Regions from separate parts of the Microlunatus aurantiacus genome, predicted to be linked through region 4. Evidence: predicted binding sites of a transcription regulator. Region 4 holds the regulator's gene; each other region holds the start of a gene.
The links. Region 4 encodes LexA, which represses DNA repair genes until DNA is damaged. Its sites were predicted from a motif close to TCGAACANNTGTTCGA; they were not measured.
Positions count from the first base shown of each region.

Region 1: a site for LexA is predicted at 1,638-1,653, ahead of ABD714_RS09950 (alpha-ketoglutarate-dependent dioxygenase AlkB). Genes of this name have one in related genera too.
Region 2: a site for LexA is predicted at 2,123-2,138, ahead of ABD714_RS04015 (DUF222 domain-containing protein). Genes of this name have one in related genera too.
Region 3: a site for LexA is predicted at 2,256-2,271, ahead of ABD714_RS12290 (HNH endonuclease signature motif containing protein). Genes of this name have one in related genera too.

Region 1 is NZ_BAAAYX010000004.1:455,744-459,950, reverse strand. It holds gene ABD714_RS09955 (LLM class flavin-dependent oxidoreductase) at 1-858, opposite strand, end outside; gene ABD714_RS09950 (alpha-ketoglutarate-dependent dioxygenase AlkB) at 986-1,618, opposite strand; gene pknB (Stk1 family PASTA domain-containing Ser/Thr kinase) at 1,973-3,751, opposite strand; gene ABD714_RS09940 (peptidoglycan D,D-transpeptidase FtsI family protein) at 3,990-4,207, opposite strand, start outside.
Region 2 is NZ_BAAAYX010000002.1:834,381-838,587, forward strand. It holds gene hemW (radical SAM family heme chaperone HemW) at 1-457, shown strand, start outside; gene ABD714_RS04010 (HNH endonuclease signature motif containing protein) at 643-1,572, opposite strand; gene ABD714_RS04015 (DUF222 domain-containing protein) at 1,554-2,072, opposite strand; gene ABD714_RS04020 (phosphotransferase) at 2,324-3,235, shown strand; gene ABD714_RS04025 (GNAT family N-acetyltransferase) at 3,287-3,817, shown strand; gene ABD714_RS04030 (DUF3097 domain-containing protein) at 3,814-4,207, opposite strand, start outside.
Region 3 is NZ_BAAAYX010000009.1:150,435-154,641, forward strand. It holds gene ABD714_RS12280 (phosphotransferase enzyme family protein) at 1-634, opposite strand, end outside; gene ABD714_RS12285 (serine hydrolase domain-containing protein) at 646-1,833, opposite strand; gene ABD714_RS12290 (HNH endonuclease signature motif containing protein) at 2,285-3,727, shown strand; gene ABD714_RS12295 (GMC oxidoreductase) at 4,053-4,207, opposite strand, start outside.
Region 4 is NZ_BAAAYX010000003.1:398,604-402,810, forward strand. It holds gene ABD714_RS07425 (SDR family oxidoreductase) at 1-380, shown strand, start outside; gene ABD714_RS07430 (hypothetical protein) at 441-878, opposite strand; gene lexA (transcriptional repressor LexA) at 1,167-1,979, shown strand; gene sthA (Si-specific NAD(P)(+) transhydrogenase) at 1,995-3,440, opposite strand; gene ABD714_RS07445 (ATP-dependent DNA helicase) at 3,497-4,207, opposite strand, start outside.

The DNA of each region.
Region 1 (4,207 bases), on a different contig from region 4:
GCCGCCCGTGCGTTCGGCGGTCACCAGGTCGCGGACCGCCGGGGCGATCTCGCTCCCGAAGCGCTGGATCACCTGCGCGTCATCGCCGGCGACGATGAAGGTGCTGGCGCCGTGGACGAGGGCGAGCTCGGCGAGCTGCTCGGCCCAGGCCGGATCGGTGGACGGGTTCACGTTGTAGAGCCGGCGGATCTGCCCGGGGTCCCGCCCGGCCGCCAGCGCTGCCTCGTCGATCCGCGCGTTCTTCTCGGCCAGCTGGTCCGGCGGCACGTACGCCTGCGACGGCAGCCAGCCATCGGCCGACCGGCCGGTCAGCGCCAGCATCTTGGGTCCGATGGCCCCGACCCAGATCTCCATGGCGTGGGCCGGCGCGGGACCGGGATGCGCGCCGACGACCCGGTAGTGCGTCCCGTAGACCCGGACGGAGCGCCGGGCGGCGTCCCATGTGGCCCGGATGATCTCGATGCCCTCGGCCAGCGCGGCGACGGCCTCCTTCGGCGTCCGCCGGGGACCACCGGCCGCCACCACGGCGTCCCAGAACGCGCCGGCTCCGATCCCCAGCTCGATCCTCCCGCGGCTGAGGAGGTCGAGACTGGCCACGGTCTTGGCCAGCACGAACGGCGGCCGCAGCGGCAGGTTGGTCACGTTGGTGGTCAGTCGCAGCGTGCTGGTCCGCGCCGCGATGGTGCCGATCAGCGCCCAGCTGTCCAGGAACCGGGCCTGGTACGGGTGGTCCTGGACGGTGGCCAGGTCGAGACCGGCCGCCTCCGTCAGCAGCCCCAGCTCGACGACCTGATCGGGCCGGCTCGCGTCGGGGGTGAGGAACGTACCGAACTGGAGATCCTGGCCGTAGTCGGTCACGTCCCGATCCTGCCGCACATTCTCGTTCCCGCGGCACCCACCGGATCCCGCTCCCGTGCTCCTGCTCTCGCTTCCGTCGGGCCACCGCGATCCGACCGGGCGCGGGTCGTCCGCCCGGATCCTGCGGTCAGCGCACCCCGCGGGGTCGGAACTGCACGCTCATCCGCGGCCCGACGGGGCGGGAGGTCTTGGGGACCGCATGCTCCCAGGTGCGCTGGCAGGACCCGCCCATCACGATGAGGTCGCCGTGTCCCAGTCGATGCCGGATGGTCGCGCCGCCGCCCCGCGGGCGGAGCAGGAACTCCCGCGCCGATCCCAGCGAGAGGATGGCGACCATGGTGTCCTCGCTCCGGCCCCGGCCGATCGTGTCGCCGTGCCAGGCCACCGAGTCGCGGCCGTCCCGGTAGAGACACATCCCGGCGGTGGTGAACGGCTCGCCCAGCTCGGGGCCGTAGTGCTGGTTGAGGGCCTGCCGCGCCGTGGTCAGCGTCGGGTGGGGAAGCTCCTCGCCCTCGCCGTAGAACCGCAGCAGCCGGGGCACGTCGACCACCCGCTCGTACATCTGACGTCGCTCGGCCTGCCAGTCGACGTCGAGCAACCGGTCGTACACCTCATCGGCGCAACCCAGCCACCCGGGCAGCAGATCCACCCACGCGCCCCGGCCGAGCCGGTGCCGGACGACGAGATCGGCCAGCGGGCCCAACCCGGGCGCCGCGTCGAGCTCGAACAGGGACCCCTGCAGTGCGGTCATCACGGACATGCGCCGAGTGTACCCCTATTCGATCCCGTGTTCTATTAGGCGAACCGCAGCGTTCGCCGCGGGCGGGAGGCGCAGGCTCCCGCCGAGCGGACGGAGCGCAGAAGTCGACAGTGGTCGGAAACGCCCGCCCCCGCCACCCGCCCCCGCCACCCGTCTCCGCCGCCCGCTCCCGCCGTCCGTACGCGGCGACCTGGCGACCATGGTCGGAGAGCGCACGCTCCTGCCGACAGCACGGGCGCGTACGCCGACAGTGGTCGGAGAACGGACGCCTGGCTCCGCCCGCCGGCCCCGCCCGCCAGCCCCGCCCGCCGGCCCCGCCCGCCAGCCCCGCCCGCCCCGTGCCCGCTCCGGAGCTCAGCTCGGGGTGTCGGACGGCTCCGGGGTGGTGGGGGTGCTCGGTGGGGCCGAGGTGGGCGGGGGAGTCGGGGTCGGGGACGGCGACGGCGGGGGAGTCGCGGCGACCACGAGCGAGATCGTCTCCCCGCGGGCCAGCGTCGAGCCGGAGGCCGGGTCCTGGGAGACGACCAGTCCGGCGGGCTGCTCGTCGGTCGGCTGCTCGGTGAAGCGGACCTTGAAGCCGGCCGCCTTGGCGTCGGTCTCGGCCCGTTCCCGGTTCACGCCGACGAGGTTGGGAACGGTCGACTCCCCGGTGGCGTAGGTGAGCGTGACCTTGGTCGAGAGCGGGACCGTCGCGCCCTCCTTGGGACTCACCGTGAGCACCTGACCGGCCTTGGCGTCGTTCGGCTCCGACGTGGCCGCCTTGGCGTCCACGGAGTCGAAGCCGGCCTCGTTCAGCCGGTCCTCGGCCGCCTTGCGGTCCCGACCGACCAGCCCGTCGGGGATGGCAGCGGTCTCCGGACCCTGGTTGACGGTGATCGTGACCGAGCTGTCGACCTCGACCTGGGTCTCCGCGATCGGGTCCTGCTGAGTCACCTGGCCCTTGGTGTCAGCCGGTCCGTTCACCTCGCGCACCGTGGCCTTGAGACCGACCCCCTCGAGGCGCGCGGTCGCCTGGTCGGCGGTGTAGGTGAGCACGTTCGGCACCGCGACGAGGGCGGGCGGTGGTGGTTCGTTCGGCTGCGTCCACCGGTAGACGCCCCAGGCCACTCCGCCCAGCAGCAGGACGGCGAGGACGACGACGAGGGCGATGAGTCCGCCGCGCTTCTTCGGCTCCTCGTCGATGTCGTCGTCCACCGGGGGCGGCGGCGTGGGCACCGGGCGGGTGGCGACGCGAGTCGGCACGTCCGACTCGGGCAGCGGTCGGGGGACCACGGCGGTCGCCTGCTGTCCCGCCAGCACCCGGGTGATGTCGTTCTTGAACTCCCGGGCCGACTGGTAGCGGTCGTCGGCGTCCTTGGCCAGCGCCTTGAGCGTGATGGCGTCGATGTCGGGGGTGATCTCGGGGTCGAGCCGGCTGGGCGGGACGGGTTGCTCGCGGACGTGCTGGTAGGCCACGCTCACCGGCGAGTCGCCGACGAAGGGCGGCCGTCCGACCAGCAGCTCGTAGAGCAGGCAGCCCGCCGAGTAGATGTCGCTGCGGGCGTCCACGGTCTCGCCGCGGGCCTGCTCGGGCGACAGGTACTGGGCCGTGCCGATCACCGCCGCCGTCTGGGTCATCGTCGCCGAGGTGTCGGCGACCGCCCGGGCGATGCCGAAGTCCATCACCTTGACCTGACCGGTGGGGGTCAGCATCACGTTGGCCGGCTTGATGTCGCGGTGCACGATGCCGGCCTTGTGGCTGTAGCTCAGTGCGTCCAGCACACCGACTGTCAGCTCCAGCGCCCGTTCGGGCAGCAGCTTGCGGCCCTCGCGGAGCACGTCCCGCAGCGTCTGGCCCTCGACGAGCTCCATCACGATGTACGGGATCGAGGTCCCGGTGACCGGGTTCGTCTCCTCCCCGGTGTCGTAGACGGCGACGATGGTCGGGTGGTTGAGACCGGCGGCGGACTGCGCCTCACGACGGAACCGGGCCTGGAAGGTCGGGTCGGTCGCCAGATCGGCGCGCAGCTCCTTGACCGCCACGGGTCGCCCCAGTCGGAGGTCGAGCGCCCGGTGGACCTCGGCCATCCCGCCGCGGCCGAGCAGCCCGCTCAGCTCGTAGCGTCCCCCGACCAGCTTGGGCTGGCTCGTCATCTCCTCAGTCCTCTCATCCTCGGCACTCCCGCCGACACCGCGGCCACGCTCGTCGACCCTCCCACGACCACGGCAGGTCGCACGACCACCCCGAGGGGTGCGGGTTGCCCGACGACCGGGCGGCGAGGGGTGTTCCGGCTGCCCGCCCGGGTGCTGGCCCGACCCGCTCGGGTGCCAGCCTCACCTGCTCTGGTGCCGGCCCGACCCGCCGGGGTGCCTGCCTGACCGGGTCGAGCCCTCACGACAGGGCCGCCTGCATCGTGGCGCGGGCGATCGGTGCGGCCACCCGCCCCCCGGCGATGTCCTGCCGCGGGATGTCGGCGTCCTCCACGATCACCGCGACCGCGACCTTGGGGTCGTCCACGGGGGCGAACGACGTGAACCAGGCGAAGGGCTTCCGCGTCGGGTCGGACTGGGCGGTGCCGGTCTTGCCGGCCACGTCGACGCCGGAGATCT
Region 2 (4,207 bases), on a different contig from region 4:
GTACCTGCTGGCCGAGGAGCTGCTGTCGAGCGCGGGCTACTCGGCGTACGAGGTCTCCAACTGGGCTCGTCGGCCCGAGGCGGCATGCCGGCACAACCTGGGCTACTGGCGCGGGGACGACTGGTGGGGGATCGGTCCCGGCGCCCACAGCCACGTCGGTGGCACGCGCTGGTGGAACGTCAAGCACCCCGCCGCGTACGCCGCCCGGTTGGCCACGGGTGACTCCCCGGCGTACGCCCGCGAGATCCTCACCGCGGAGGACCGTCGGCTGGAGCAGGTGCTGCTGGAGATCCGTCTCGCCGAGGGCATGTCGTTGGACCGGCTGTCGGGGCGCGGTCGCGCTCGGGTGAGTGACCTGGCGGCACGGTCACTGCTCACGGTGGCTGAGGACCGGCTGCGACTGACGCTCGACGGTCGGCTGCTGGCCGACGCCGTGGTGCGCGAGCTCGTCGACTGACCCAGGCGGCGCTGACCGCACGAGCGAGCCCCGGACGCCGTACGCCTGGCGGTTCGTGGAATCCGTGGCACTCGCGGGTGGTCGTGCTGTGTGTCGCCGTCGGCGGTCGGCGCGGCTTCTGCCGTGCAGGCTCCTGCGGCGGTCTACGTCGCGGGCGAGGGGTGCCGACGTGACTGCGACCCTGGTCAGCCAGTTGTTCCATCGGCTGGTGAGGGGGCATCCGGTGCATCACCGAACAGAGGTGGATGGGCGTCGAGCGGGTCCTGCGGATCCCAGTTGTTGAGGGTGATCCGGGCGTTCAGGATCGGCCGCCGCTGGCGGTCGATCCACGGGGGCGGGATCCAGACCGGGAGGCCGTCGGTGTTGATCACGCACTGCCAGCCGCGCTGGGCGAACTGGTGATGGTGGTAGGAGCAGACCAGGGTCAGGTTGCCGATGTTGGTGTCCCCGCCGTCGTACCAGGCGTTCACATGATGCCGCTCGCACCACTGGGGCGCCATGTCGCAGCCGGGGAAGCTGCAGCCGGCGTCGCGGGCGATCAGCGCCAGGGTCTGGGCGAGGGAGGCGATCCGCCGAGTCCGGTAGAGATCGAGGACGGCGCCGCGACTGTTCTTCAAGCACACCGCGATGTCGGCCTGGTCGGCCAGTCGTCGTGCGGTCCTTGCGGAGACGGGGGAGCCGTCGTCGTACGCACCCATGCCGCGGTCGCTGAGGAAGTCCTCCCACGGCATGGTGATGATCAACGTCGTTGGGGTGCCTCCGGCAGCGGGCAGGTCGTTGCCCCGCAGGGCGGCGTCGAGCACCCCCGCCAGGGCGTCGTGCTGACGCTGTCCACGAGTCCTGTCGTCCGCCACGAGGTGCGTGGTGCTCGAGGAGGCGGCGTCGGGGGAGTGGTTCTCGGCTGGGGTCTCGAACCTGGTGCTGTGTGGCTTGGTCAGCGGCCCGAGCAGGGCGGCCAGCTTGTGACCAACGTCCGGGGTCAGACGGAAGTCCCCGGCCCAAGATCCGTCCCTGCGGTGCTGGAGATGAAAGAACCGGCGCAGTCTGTGCTCGGCCTCGTCGGCCGGCAGGACCCCGTCCGGATCGATGGCGTCGATCAGCTTCGCGGTGACCAGGTCGAGATCCTTGTAGCCAGCTGCGTCGCCTGCTCGACCAACAGCATCTCACCGGACTCCAGCGCTGCTGCCTCACAGTGCTTCACCTTGCGCAGGGCGGAATCGATCAACGCGACCTGCTCTGGGTTCACCCGCCCATCCCGTTGGGCGGCCGCCAGGTGGGGCCGGACCGGTTCCAGCGGCTCGCCGGTCATGCTGGTGCGGTCGGCGAGGTGCTCTGCTGCGCGGACCCGCCGGGAGGCCTCCCCTACCGAGATCTTGAGGCCGTTGGTGAGGACCCGGGTCATCGTGCGCTCACACAGCACGGCCGGCACCCCCTGCTCGGTGCCGTACTGGATCATCGCCCGGTCCACGACGGGGAGCTTGTTGCGCACCCGCTCCAGCGCCTGCAGGATGTCGACCAGTCCGAACGCTCCGAGGTCGATCAACGCGCCGTCGTCGACCAGCTTGATCAGGTGCTCGACGGCCACGTCGAGCGAGTCCACCGCAGCCTGCAGCACAGGTGCTGCAGGATCGCCAGAGGACCGCGGAGTTATACCCCTCATCATAGTCGAACAGGTGTTCGAGAACAAGACCGGAAGGTCCGATTTCCCAACCACACAAGCAAGATCCGGCTCACGTTCGGTGCGTCGCACAGCTACGGAGAGGGTGCTCAGGGCTTCAATGGCCTGGTGGACATCTGCGGAGCGGGAGACATCCTCCACCGTCGTGACGGGGTGTCCGTCCTGTTCCGGCACGACGCCCCCGCATCATGATCACCGCCCGCCCGGAGATGCTCTGGGAGCGCACGGATGCTGCCGTGGAGCTGGGGCGCAGGTTCGGCTTCCCGTCGGCCGATGCGGCCGCGGACTGGGCGGTTCGGGTGCTCGCCGAGGACTACGAGCTCGGGCTGGAGAGCCTCGACCGGATGGTGATCAGTGCCCACAACGTGATGTTCTGGGTGACGGCACGCGACGCCGGACGGCTGCTGATCAAGGTCTGTCGGCTCGCTGCGGCGCACGACTCGTTGGCTGCTCGAGCTGCTCTCGTCCGTTGGCTGTCCGGAAGGGGGCTACCCGTCGCGCCGCCGCTGCCGACGGTCGCCGGCGATCACCAGCTGCTGCGTGACGGTCGATCCCTCGGGATCCAGCCGGTGCTGTCCGGGGAGCTGCTCGACGGCGGTGATCTCGAGCAGGTCCGTGCAGCCGGCGAGATGCTGGCGTCGCTGCACGAGCACGTGGCTGACTGGCCCGACGCCGCGCGGCTCGAGCACGCGCGGCCGGTGGCCGGCGGTGGGCCAGGGGTCCCGGGAGCGCCGGCCGAGCTGAGGTCCCGGCTCGAGCAGCGGGCGCGTGACCTCCCCGAGCTACCCCGCCAGCCGGTGCACGCCGACTACCGGGGCGCGAACATCCTGACCCACGGCGTCACGATCACCGGCCTCCTCGACTTCGAGGAGGCGCGCCTGGACACTGCCGTGGCCGACCTGGCCCGTGCTGTGTGCCTGCTCGGCACCTGGTACCACGACTGGAAACCCCTGTCGCCGGAAGCCCAGGCGGCGTTCCTGGACGGCTACACGGCTCGTCGTCCGTTGACCGGGGCAGAGCAGGCCTGCCTGCCGGTGATCATCGGCCGGTCGATGCTCGGCCTGGGGTGGTGGGACGAGGCCCGACGCTGGCTGGCCTGAGCCGGTGCCGGATCACTTCCCAGCGCGTCACGGATCCTCCACAATGACGCCGTGATCAGGATCGATCTCCACGACGGCGACGGGGCAGCCCGGCACCGCGAAGCGGTTCTCCAGGTGTGGAACGAGGTCTTCGGTCCGCCGGACGATGCCGAGGCCTGGCGGACGGACGTGTGGGATCGGCACCGCGCCCGCGCCGACTTCCGCCTGGCCACGGCCCACGACGACGACCGGCTGGTCGGCTTCGGCTGGGGCTACACCGGCCAGCGGGGTCAGTACTGGTCCGATCTGGTCCTCGACCGGCTGGGCCTGACGGTGGCGGACTGGGTCGGCGGGCACTTCGAGCTCGTCGAGCTGGCCGCGCTCGCCGAGGTCCGCGGCCAGGGGGTCGGCGGGCGGCTGCACGACACCCTGCTGTCCGATCTCCCACACCGCCGGGCCCTGCTCGGCACCACGGATGACCCCAGGGCACCGGCCGTTCGGCTGTACACCAACCGGGGCTGGCAACGGCTGGGCAAGCAGTCGCCGACAGACCAGGTGATGGGCAAGGACCTGACCGCTGGTCCGTCGCGGCTCACCGGCTAGGAGAGGTGGTCCTGGGTCACGAAGTCGATCAGCTGCTCGACCGGGGTCAGCAGACCCCGCTCCAGGTCGGTCCAGCTGGTCACGGTGGCCAGGATCCGCTGCCAGGCGCGGGCGATGTCGGCCTGGTCCCGGTGCGGCCAGCCGAGGGCCGCGCAGGTGCCGTGCTTGATGTCGGTGCCACGCGGCACGTGGGGCCACGACTGCAGCCCCAGCTTGGCGGGTTTGACCGCCTGCCAGACGTCCACGAAGGGGTGCCCGGCCACCAGCACGTACGAGCCGTACGGACCCTTGGCCACCCCGGCCGCGATCCGGGACTCCTTGCTGCCCGGCACCAGGTGGTCGGCCAGCACACCGAGTCGGCGGCCCCGCTCGGGACGGAACTCGGCCACG
Region 3 (4,207 bases), on a different contig from region 4:
CGGCGAGATCCATCGCCAGGTCGCCGGGCCCGACGTCATGCAGGTCGATCAACCCGACCACGCGACCGTCCCGGACGAGGACGTGCTCGGCGCGACCGTCGAACAGGGTGAGACTCCCGGAGCGGTCGGCGAGGACCGGAGCAAGATCATCGAGCCGCCGACGCAGCGTCCCCACCTGGTCCTGCGTACCGCCGGCCGACGGCCACCAGGCGATCAGCTCCTCGGTCCACGCGGTGATCCAGCCGTGGACCGTCGGCTGACCCGAGTACGGCGGCCCGCCAGGCAGCCGGTGCACCGTACGCAGCATCCGGCCGACCTCTCGTTGCGCCCCCAGCGGGCTGCGCGAGCTGATCGGGTCGCCGTCGATCCAGCGCAGCACCAGCACCGACGGTGAGCCGTCGACGTACGCGACGATCTGCGGCACCGGCAGACCCTCGGCGGCCAGGATCGCGTTCGCCTCCACGTCCCCGGCCAGAGCGCCCGGTGCTGACGCGGTCTTGAGCACGAACCGCTCGCCCGACCTGTCCCGGGCCTGCAGCGTGGCGCGACCGGGTCCCGCCTGCAGCATCCGCATCGGCTGGAGCCCGACGCCTGCGGCCAGATCGACCAGTTCTGCGGTGACCTGATCGTGCACGTGCGTGCCGGTCAGCGCCGGATGGGCGGCGGGTCGTCGGGCACCACCGTCTCGCCGATGAGTCGCCACAGCTGATCGGCGGCGTTCGCATAGCCCCCCGTGGCCGGGTCGAACGCCTCCGGCTCGAACGTGACCGCCACCGCGATCGACGTCCTCGTCGGCGGGTGGTAGCCGAAGGCTCCCGCCGCCCCACTGAACAAGGGATTCTGCAGCACCCAGCTGCCGCTGGTGACGATGCCGAGGCCGTAGCTGTAGCCGACCGACTGCGGGAAGCAGGTCGGGCAGCCGTCGATCGCGGTGGTCTTGCCGATCAGGTCACGGGTGATCATCTTCTGGTACGACTCGGGTTTCAGCAGCCGGCCGGAGCCGATGGCGTGTGCGGTCGTGTTCAGATCGAAGATGTTCGTGGTCTGGACCGCTCCCCGGGTGATCGTCCAGGACGGGTTCCAGTAGGTCGACTCCTCGATGAAGGGCTCGCCCGGCTTCAGCTTCAGGAACTCCCGGCGCTCGGAGGTGAACGCGTGCAGCGCCGGTTCGGGGATGGCGGCAGTCCCGGGGTCCTCCGTGTTCTCCAACCCGAGCGGACCCAGCACCTTCTCCTGCAGCAGGTCATCGACCGACCGACCGGTCGCCTTCTCGATCACGAGACCGAGGATCACGTAGTTGGTGTGGGAGTAGTTCCAGTTGGTGCCCGGTGCGTACACCAGTGGTTTCCCGGTGCTGTAGGCGATCAGCTCCTCCGGCGTCCACGGCCGGAACGGCTCGGCGTACTGGGCGTCGGCCATCAGCGGGTCCGCCACGTAGTCGGCGTACCCCGAGGTCATCTGGGCGAGCTGGCCGATCGTCACCCGATCGGCGTACCGCAGGTCCGGAAGATACTGCGACACCTTGTCGTCCAGGCTGAGCGCGCCCTGTTCCTCCAGCAGCAGCGCCAACGTAGCGACGTAGGAGATGGCCACCGCCCCGTTGCGGAAGTGCATGGCCGTGGTGGCCGGCACCCCCGTCATCGACTCGCCGACCGCCTCGGTGAGGATCTCCTGATCACCCGAGGTGACGCGGACGATCACCGCCCGCAGGTGGGATGACGCCCGTACGCTCTCGACCACCGCACGGACCGCCTCCGCCTTGGCCGGATCCGCGGTGAGCGGCGTTCCCTGGCTCTCGGAGCGCTCTGACTCAGGGTCCAGTGGCGGCGCCACGTGACAGGCTGTGGCCAGGACGGCTACCGCGACGAGCACACCGGCCAGCCGGGTCCTCGACCCTCGTCTCCGCATGCGAACTCCGTCCTCGACCAGCCAGACGCCGACGGAGTGGACCCGTCACGACGGATCGTACGGGTCGTCCCTGACGCGGTTCGCCGGTGGCGAGACGGACGAGCCCTCCGCCGGACTGACCGAGCAGGAGGTTCTGTCACGCTTCCGACCGCTCAGCGCGCCAGAACCTCCTCCTCGAAGGTTCGGACACGACCGCTCGGAGATGATCGTGGTCACGATCAACGGTTGGCGCCGCAAGATCTCGGATCGTCACGCTGGTTCACGTCGGAGCGGGAGGCTCCGGTAGGGGCAATGATCTTCTCCAGATGACAGCGCCGGGCCTACCCTGATGGGCGGAGGGGCTTTATTCGAACATGTGTTCGACTATACTTCAGACATGAACCGGCCGACTCCTGACGAGACTGCGGATCATCCGCTGCTCGCAGCGGTGGATGCGGCCGAGACAGCCGTCGAGCACCTGATCAAGCTGGTCGACGACGGCGCCCACACCGATCTCGGGGCATTCGGCCTGGTCGAGGTGCTCCGGCACGTGGAACGGGTCCGCAACAAGCTCCCCGTCGTCGACGGCGCTCTCATCGAGTTCGGGAGTGAGCAGGGTGCCTCGGGAATCCTGTCGGAACGGTCCATGGTCGGGGTGCTCGTGTCCGGTCTGCGGGTCTCGGCCGGGGAGGCGTTGCGACGGGTGCGGGCCGCCGAGCACCTGGCCGAGCGGCGCTCACCGCTCGGAGAGACCCTGCTCCCGATCCGTGAGGAGATCGCTCGTGCACGCCGCGACGGACTGGTGGCGCCGGAGCAGGTCGCTCTGATCGACGGGGCCCTGCGCAAGGTCGGTCACTGCGCTCCGGCGGATGTCGCGGCTGGGGAGGCGTTGCTGACGGAGCAGGCGACCCGGCTCGGTTTCAAGGACCTGCAGACAGTGGTGACCAAGGTGGTCGAGGCCATCGACCCGGACGGCATCCTGCCCACCGACGAGGCCGAGCACGAGCACCGCCGGTTCCTGCACCTGAAGCAACGCACCGACGGCTCCTGGGCGGGCGACTTCCGGTTCACGCCAGCCGTCGGCGCGAAGCTCGCCGCCCTGCTGGGGCCGTTGATGCATCCCCGCACAAGCACCGACCGACCCGACGATGCCGAGGGCGCGCCGGGCCGGAGGCGGGTCCTCGACGACGAGCGCACCATCGGGCAGCGCCGTCACGACGCCTTCGCCGAGATCCTGGACGCCTGTCTGCGATCGGGCGAACGACCGGAGACCCAGTCCGGGACACCGGCGACCTTGATCCTGACCTTCACCTGGGCCGAGTTCACCGAGGCCAACGGGATCGGGACCTACGCCGACGGCACCCCCTGCTCTGCCCGCACGGCACGCGACCTGGTCGGCGAGGCCGAGATCGCGTTCTGCGTGACGGGCGCGAGAAGGCAGCCGCTTGACCTCTACCGGGCGAAGCGGATCGCCTCGACGGCTCAGACGCTGGCCCTGATCGCCCGAGACGGCGGCTGCTCGTTCCCCGGCTGCCAGGTGGCTCCGCAGTTCTGCGAACGTCACCACGTGATCTCGTGGTGGGACGGCGGGGACACCAACATCCACAACCTGACCCTGCTGTGCAGCTACCACCACCGCCACTTCGCCCAGCGGGGCTGGCAGTGCGTCATCACCACCCAGGGTCTGCCGGTCTGGGTCCCGCCCCGCTGGATCGACCCGGAGCAGCGACCGATCCTCCACCACCGGATCATGATCAGCACCTGGGACGTGCAGGACCCGTTGACCTTCGATTCCCCTGATCGGCTTGAGCCACCTGAGGAACCAGACCCGCCCGATTGAGGCCGATGCCGATCTAGCGGCCGAGTCACCAGAACGGATCAGCACGGCCGACGCGTCGGACCGGGAGCAGCATGTCCGCTGGGAGGCTGCCACCCAGGAAGACGCCTGGGGTGGCTGCTGGCGCGCGCGACCAGGAGTTTGCCGCGTCAGGCCAGGACCGCCGGTTCGTCCGCTGCCACGACGCGGGCGTGCGAACGCCTCGCCGCCTCGCGCGCGTGCGAACGCCTCACCACGCGCTCCCCTGCGTGCAGCAACGGCCGACTCCCACACTCCGCGCGCAAGAACAGCCGACGTCGTAAGCCCCATGCGGCCAGCCGAAGCCGGGTCAGACGGAGATGCCTGCCTGGTCGGCGGGAGCGTCCGCCAGACGAGCGGCGAGACGGGCGGCGGCGCGCCAGGCCAGGGCGACGGTGGTGAGGGTCGGGTTCGACGCGGTCGCGGTGGGGATGACGCCGTTGCCACCGAGGTAGAGGTTCTTCA
Region 4 (4,207 bases):
TCAGCCATGACGACGTGGCCGCCGTCGCCGCCCGGGTGCTGGTGGAGGCGCGGTGGCAGGGGGCGACCCTGGACGTGACGGGACCCGCCGCACTCACACTCACCGAGGTCGCCGCGGAGCTGAGCTCGGTGAGCGGTCGAGAGGTGCGCTACATCCCCGAGTCCGAGGACGAGGCCTACGCCTCGCGCCGCGGCTACGGCGCCCCCGACTTCGAGGTGACAGGCTGGGTCAGCTCCTACCAGGCCATCGCCAACGGCGAGGTGGCGACCGTCAGCGACACGGTCGAACAGGTCACCGGACGGAGCCCGCAGTCACTGCGCGACGTGCTCCGGACCGACCCCGGCTGCTGGGCACACCTGGCTCCGCGCGACGCGCCCTGAGCGGCCGGTCGATCCCGGCCGGTCGATCGCGGCCGGCTCGAACCCGGCACGAACCAGGCCTCAGCGGGGCAGACCCGCGGACACGCTCACCTGGTGGCCTTCACCGGTCACCGACATCGCCGTCAGACCGACCACGGTGAGCGCAGCGACCATGATCATCAGCCCCACCACCAGGACCACCGCCACACCGCGATCGGTCAACCGCCAGGTCGGGCGGGAGACCGCGACCTCGGCCAGCACTGGCGCCGCAGGCGTGCAGGAGCGGACAGCTCCGGAACGCCGCGCCGAGTCCGGCGCCACCCAGAAGGCTGCCGGCCGGAGGGTCGGCACGGACGAGCGACCCGATCCACGCCGGGACCGGCCCGGACGCACCTGGCGTCCCGGCTGCTGTCGAGCAGGAGTGCGTCGCGCCCGCGGTGCCGGGGTCGCCGGCACGGCCGCCGGTGCGATCTCGCCGCACCCGTCGACCATGGTCCGGTCCACCAGGAGCTGGGTCATTGCTTCCTCCTACCTCGAACGGACATTCGATAGAACGCCTGTTTGAATTCTTACCCGGCCCTCAGGAGATTGGCAAGGCTTTTCGAAAAACTTCTCGGTCGTGATCCTGCCCGCCGCCACTGACACTTCTGGTTCGTCGCGCCCCCGGGCCGGTGTGAGAGTCGACCAGGAGGGTCTGACAGTCGTCCGGGGGGCCCGGGGTCACGGACACAGCGACGCCGCAGCCCGGTCACGACACGCTCGAACAGATGTTTGATTGGCTGCCGGACCTTCCCTAGAGTGCTGCTCATGGCGAACACGAAGGACGAGCAGCCCCCCACGCCGCAGCGCAAGCGCGGTCGCCCGCGAGCGAGCGAGGTCGCCGCCCAGCTGGGCGAGACGGGTCAGGTGTCGACGCTGCCCGACGGCCCGGCCGGTGTCGACGGCCTCACGCTGCGGCAGCGTCGGATCCTGGAGATGATCAAGGAGACGGTCGAGACCCGTGGCTACCCGCCGAGCATCCGGGAGATGGGCGACGCGGTCGGGCTGGCGTCCTCGTCCAGCGTCGCCCACCAGCTGAAGGTGCTGGAGGGCAAGGGCTTCCTGCGTCGAGACCCGAACCGCCCACGGGCGCTGGAGGTCCTGCTTCCCGGGGCGAACGACGCGGCCAGGGTGCGGCCGCTGTCGCCCACCCGGGCCGAGGTCGAGGTCGAGGTCGACGAGACGGGCATCAACGACGCCTACCCGGAGCCGGTGCACGTGCCGGTGATCGGGCGGATCGCGGCCGGCGGTCCGATCCTGGCCGAGGAGCGGGTGGAGGACGTGTTCGCCCTCCCACGTCAGCTCGTCGGCGAGGGCACCGTGTTCCTGCTCGAGGTCCGGGGCGACTCCATGATCGACGCCGCCATCTGCGACGGGGACTGGGTGGTCGTGCGTCAGCAGCCCACGGCGATCAACGGCGACATCGTGGCCGCCCTGCTGAACGACGAGGCCACGGTCAAGACCTTCAAGCGCACCGACGACCAGGTCTGGCTGATGCCGCACAACCCTGCGTACGACCCGATCGACGGCAACCACGCGTCGATCCTGGGCAAGGTCGTGGCGGTCCTGCGCCGGCTGTAGCGCCGGCGACCGCCCTCACAACAAGCTGGGCTCGTTGGTCGTCATCTGGTTCGTGAAGCGGGCGACGGCTCGGAGCTTGTTGGCCACGTCGAGCGCGGCGACCTTGTAGGCCTCCGAGAGCGTCGGGTAGTTGAAGACCGTGTTGACCAGGTAGTCGACGGTGCCGCCGCAGCCCATCACCGCCTGTCCGATGTGCACCAGCTCGGTGGCGTTGGTCCCGAACACGTGCACCCCGAGGATCTCCCGGGTGTCGGCGTGCACGATCAGCTTCAGCATCCCGTACGAGTCGCCGATGATCTGTCCGCGGGCCAGCTCGCGGTAGCGGGAGATCCCGACCTCGAACGGGACCGCGTCCTTGGTGAGCTCGACCTCGCTGCGGCCGCAGTAGGAGATCTCGGGGATGGAGTAGATGCCGATGGGCTGCAGGTGGTGCAGCTCGTTGACGGTCTCGCCGAACGCGTACGCGGCCGCCAGCCGCCCCTGGTCCATGGAGGTCGCGGCCAGCGCCGGGAAGCCGATCACGTCGCCGACCGCGTAGATGTGGGGAACTGCTGTCGCGTACGTGTCGTCGACCACCAACCGGCCGCGGTCGTCGGCCTCGAGTCCCGCCATCCCCAGGTCGAGCGCGTCCGTGTTGCCCTGCCGTCCGGCGGAGTACATCACCACCTCGGCGGCGATCCGCTTGCCCGAGGCGAGCGTGGTCACCGTCCCGTGGCCGGAGCTCTCCACCGAGGCCACCTCCTCACCGAAGCGGAAGGACATGGACAGGTCACGCAGGTGGAACTTCAACGACTCCACGATCTCCTGGTCGCAGAAGTCGAGCATCTGGGCGCGCTTCTCGACCAGGGTGACCCGGGTGCCGAGGGCGGCGAAGATGGACGCGTACTCGGCGCCGATGACGCCGGCCCCGACGACCACCAACGAGTCGGGCACCCTCTCCAGGGTCAGGATCTGGTCGGAGTCCAGCACCCGTACGCCGTCGAAGTCGATGGACTTCGGACGGGCCGGCGTGGTGCCGGTGGCCACGACGATCTTGGCGGCGGTCAGCGTCCGCATGGTCGACAGGTCGTCGCCGTCGATCGACAGGGTGTGGGGGTCCAGGAAGGACGCGCTGCCGGCCATCAGCTCGATGTGGTTGCGCAGCAGCTGGTTGCGGATCACCTCGATCTCGCGGCCGATCACGTGCTGGAGCCGGCTCAGCAGGTCACTGATGGTGATCTCGTTCTTGACCCGGTAGCTGGCGCCGTACATGTCGCGCTGCTGCATCCCGGTCAGGTAGAGGACGGCCTCGCGCAGCGTCTTGGACGGGATCGTGCCGGTGTTGACGCAGACGCCGCCGACCATCTGCTTCCCGTCGATGACACAGACCCGCTTGCCGAGCTTCGCCGCCATGATGGCCGCCTTCTGACCGCCCGGGCCCGAGCCGATCACCGCGAGGTCGAAATCGTAGGAGTGCTCCATACCGGGAGCCTCACACACGTGTGTTACAGCCGCCACCACCGGGGCGGATCGGCTCGTCAGTCGGTCTCGTCCAGCCGCCGGAGCGCGCCGATCGCGGTCTCCCGGTCGCTCGTGGTCCACATCGGCGGCATCGAGGAGCGCAGGTACGAGCCGTAGCGGGCCGTGACCAGGCGCGGGTCGAGGACGGCGACCACCCCGCGGTCGCTCACCCGTCGGATCAGCCGTCCGGACCCCTGGGCCAGCAGCAGCGCCGCGTGGCTGGCGGCCACCGCCATGAACCCGTTGCCGCCCGCCTCGGCGACGGCCCGCTGGCGGGCCACGGTGAGCGGCTCGTCCGGTCGGGGGAACGGGATCCGGTCGATGATGACCAGCCGGCAGGTGGATCCCGGCACGTCGATGCCCTGCCAGAGCGACAGCGTCCCGAACAGCGAGGACTCCTCCTCGGCCACGAAGCGTCGGGTCAGCTCCGACAGCTGGGCGTCCCCCTGGCAGAGGATCTTCAGCTTGGGCAGCTGCTTGCGGACGTGCACGGCGGCGGTCTCGGCTGCTCGGCGGGAGGAGAACAACCCCAACGTGCGGCCACCGGCGGCCCAGACCAGCTCGGCGACCTCCTCCAGCACGGCCTCGCTGATCCCGTCTCGACCCGGCTGCGGCATCCGCCGGGCGAGGTAGAGGATGCCCTGCTTCTCGTACGAGAACGGCGAGCCGACGTCGATGCCGAGCCACGGCTGGCGCTCGTCGTCCTCGGTGCGCGGCGGCGCCGCCGC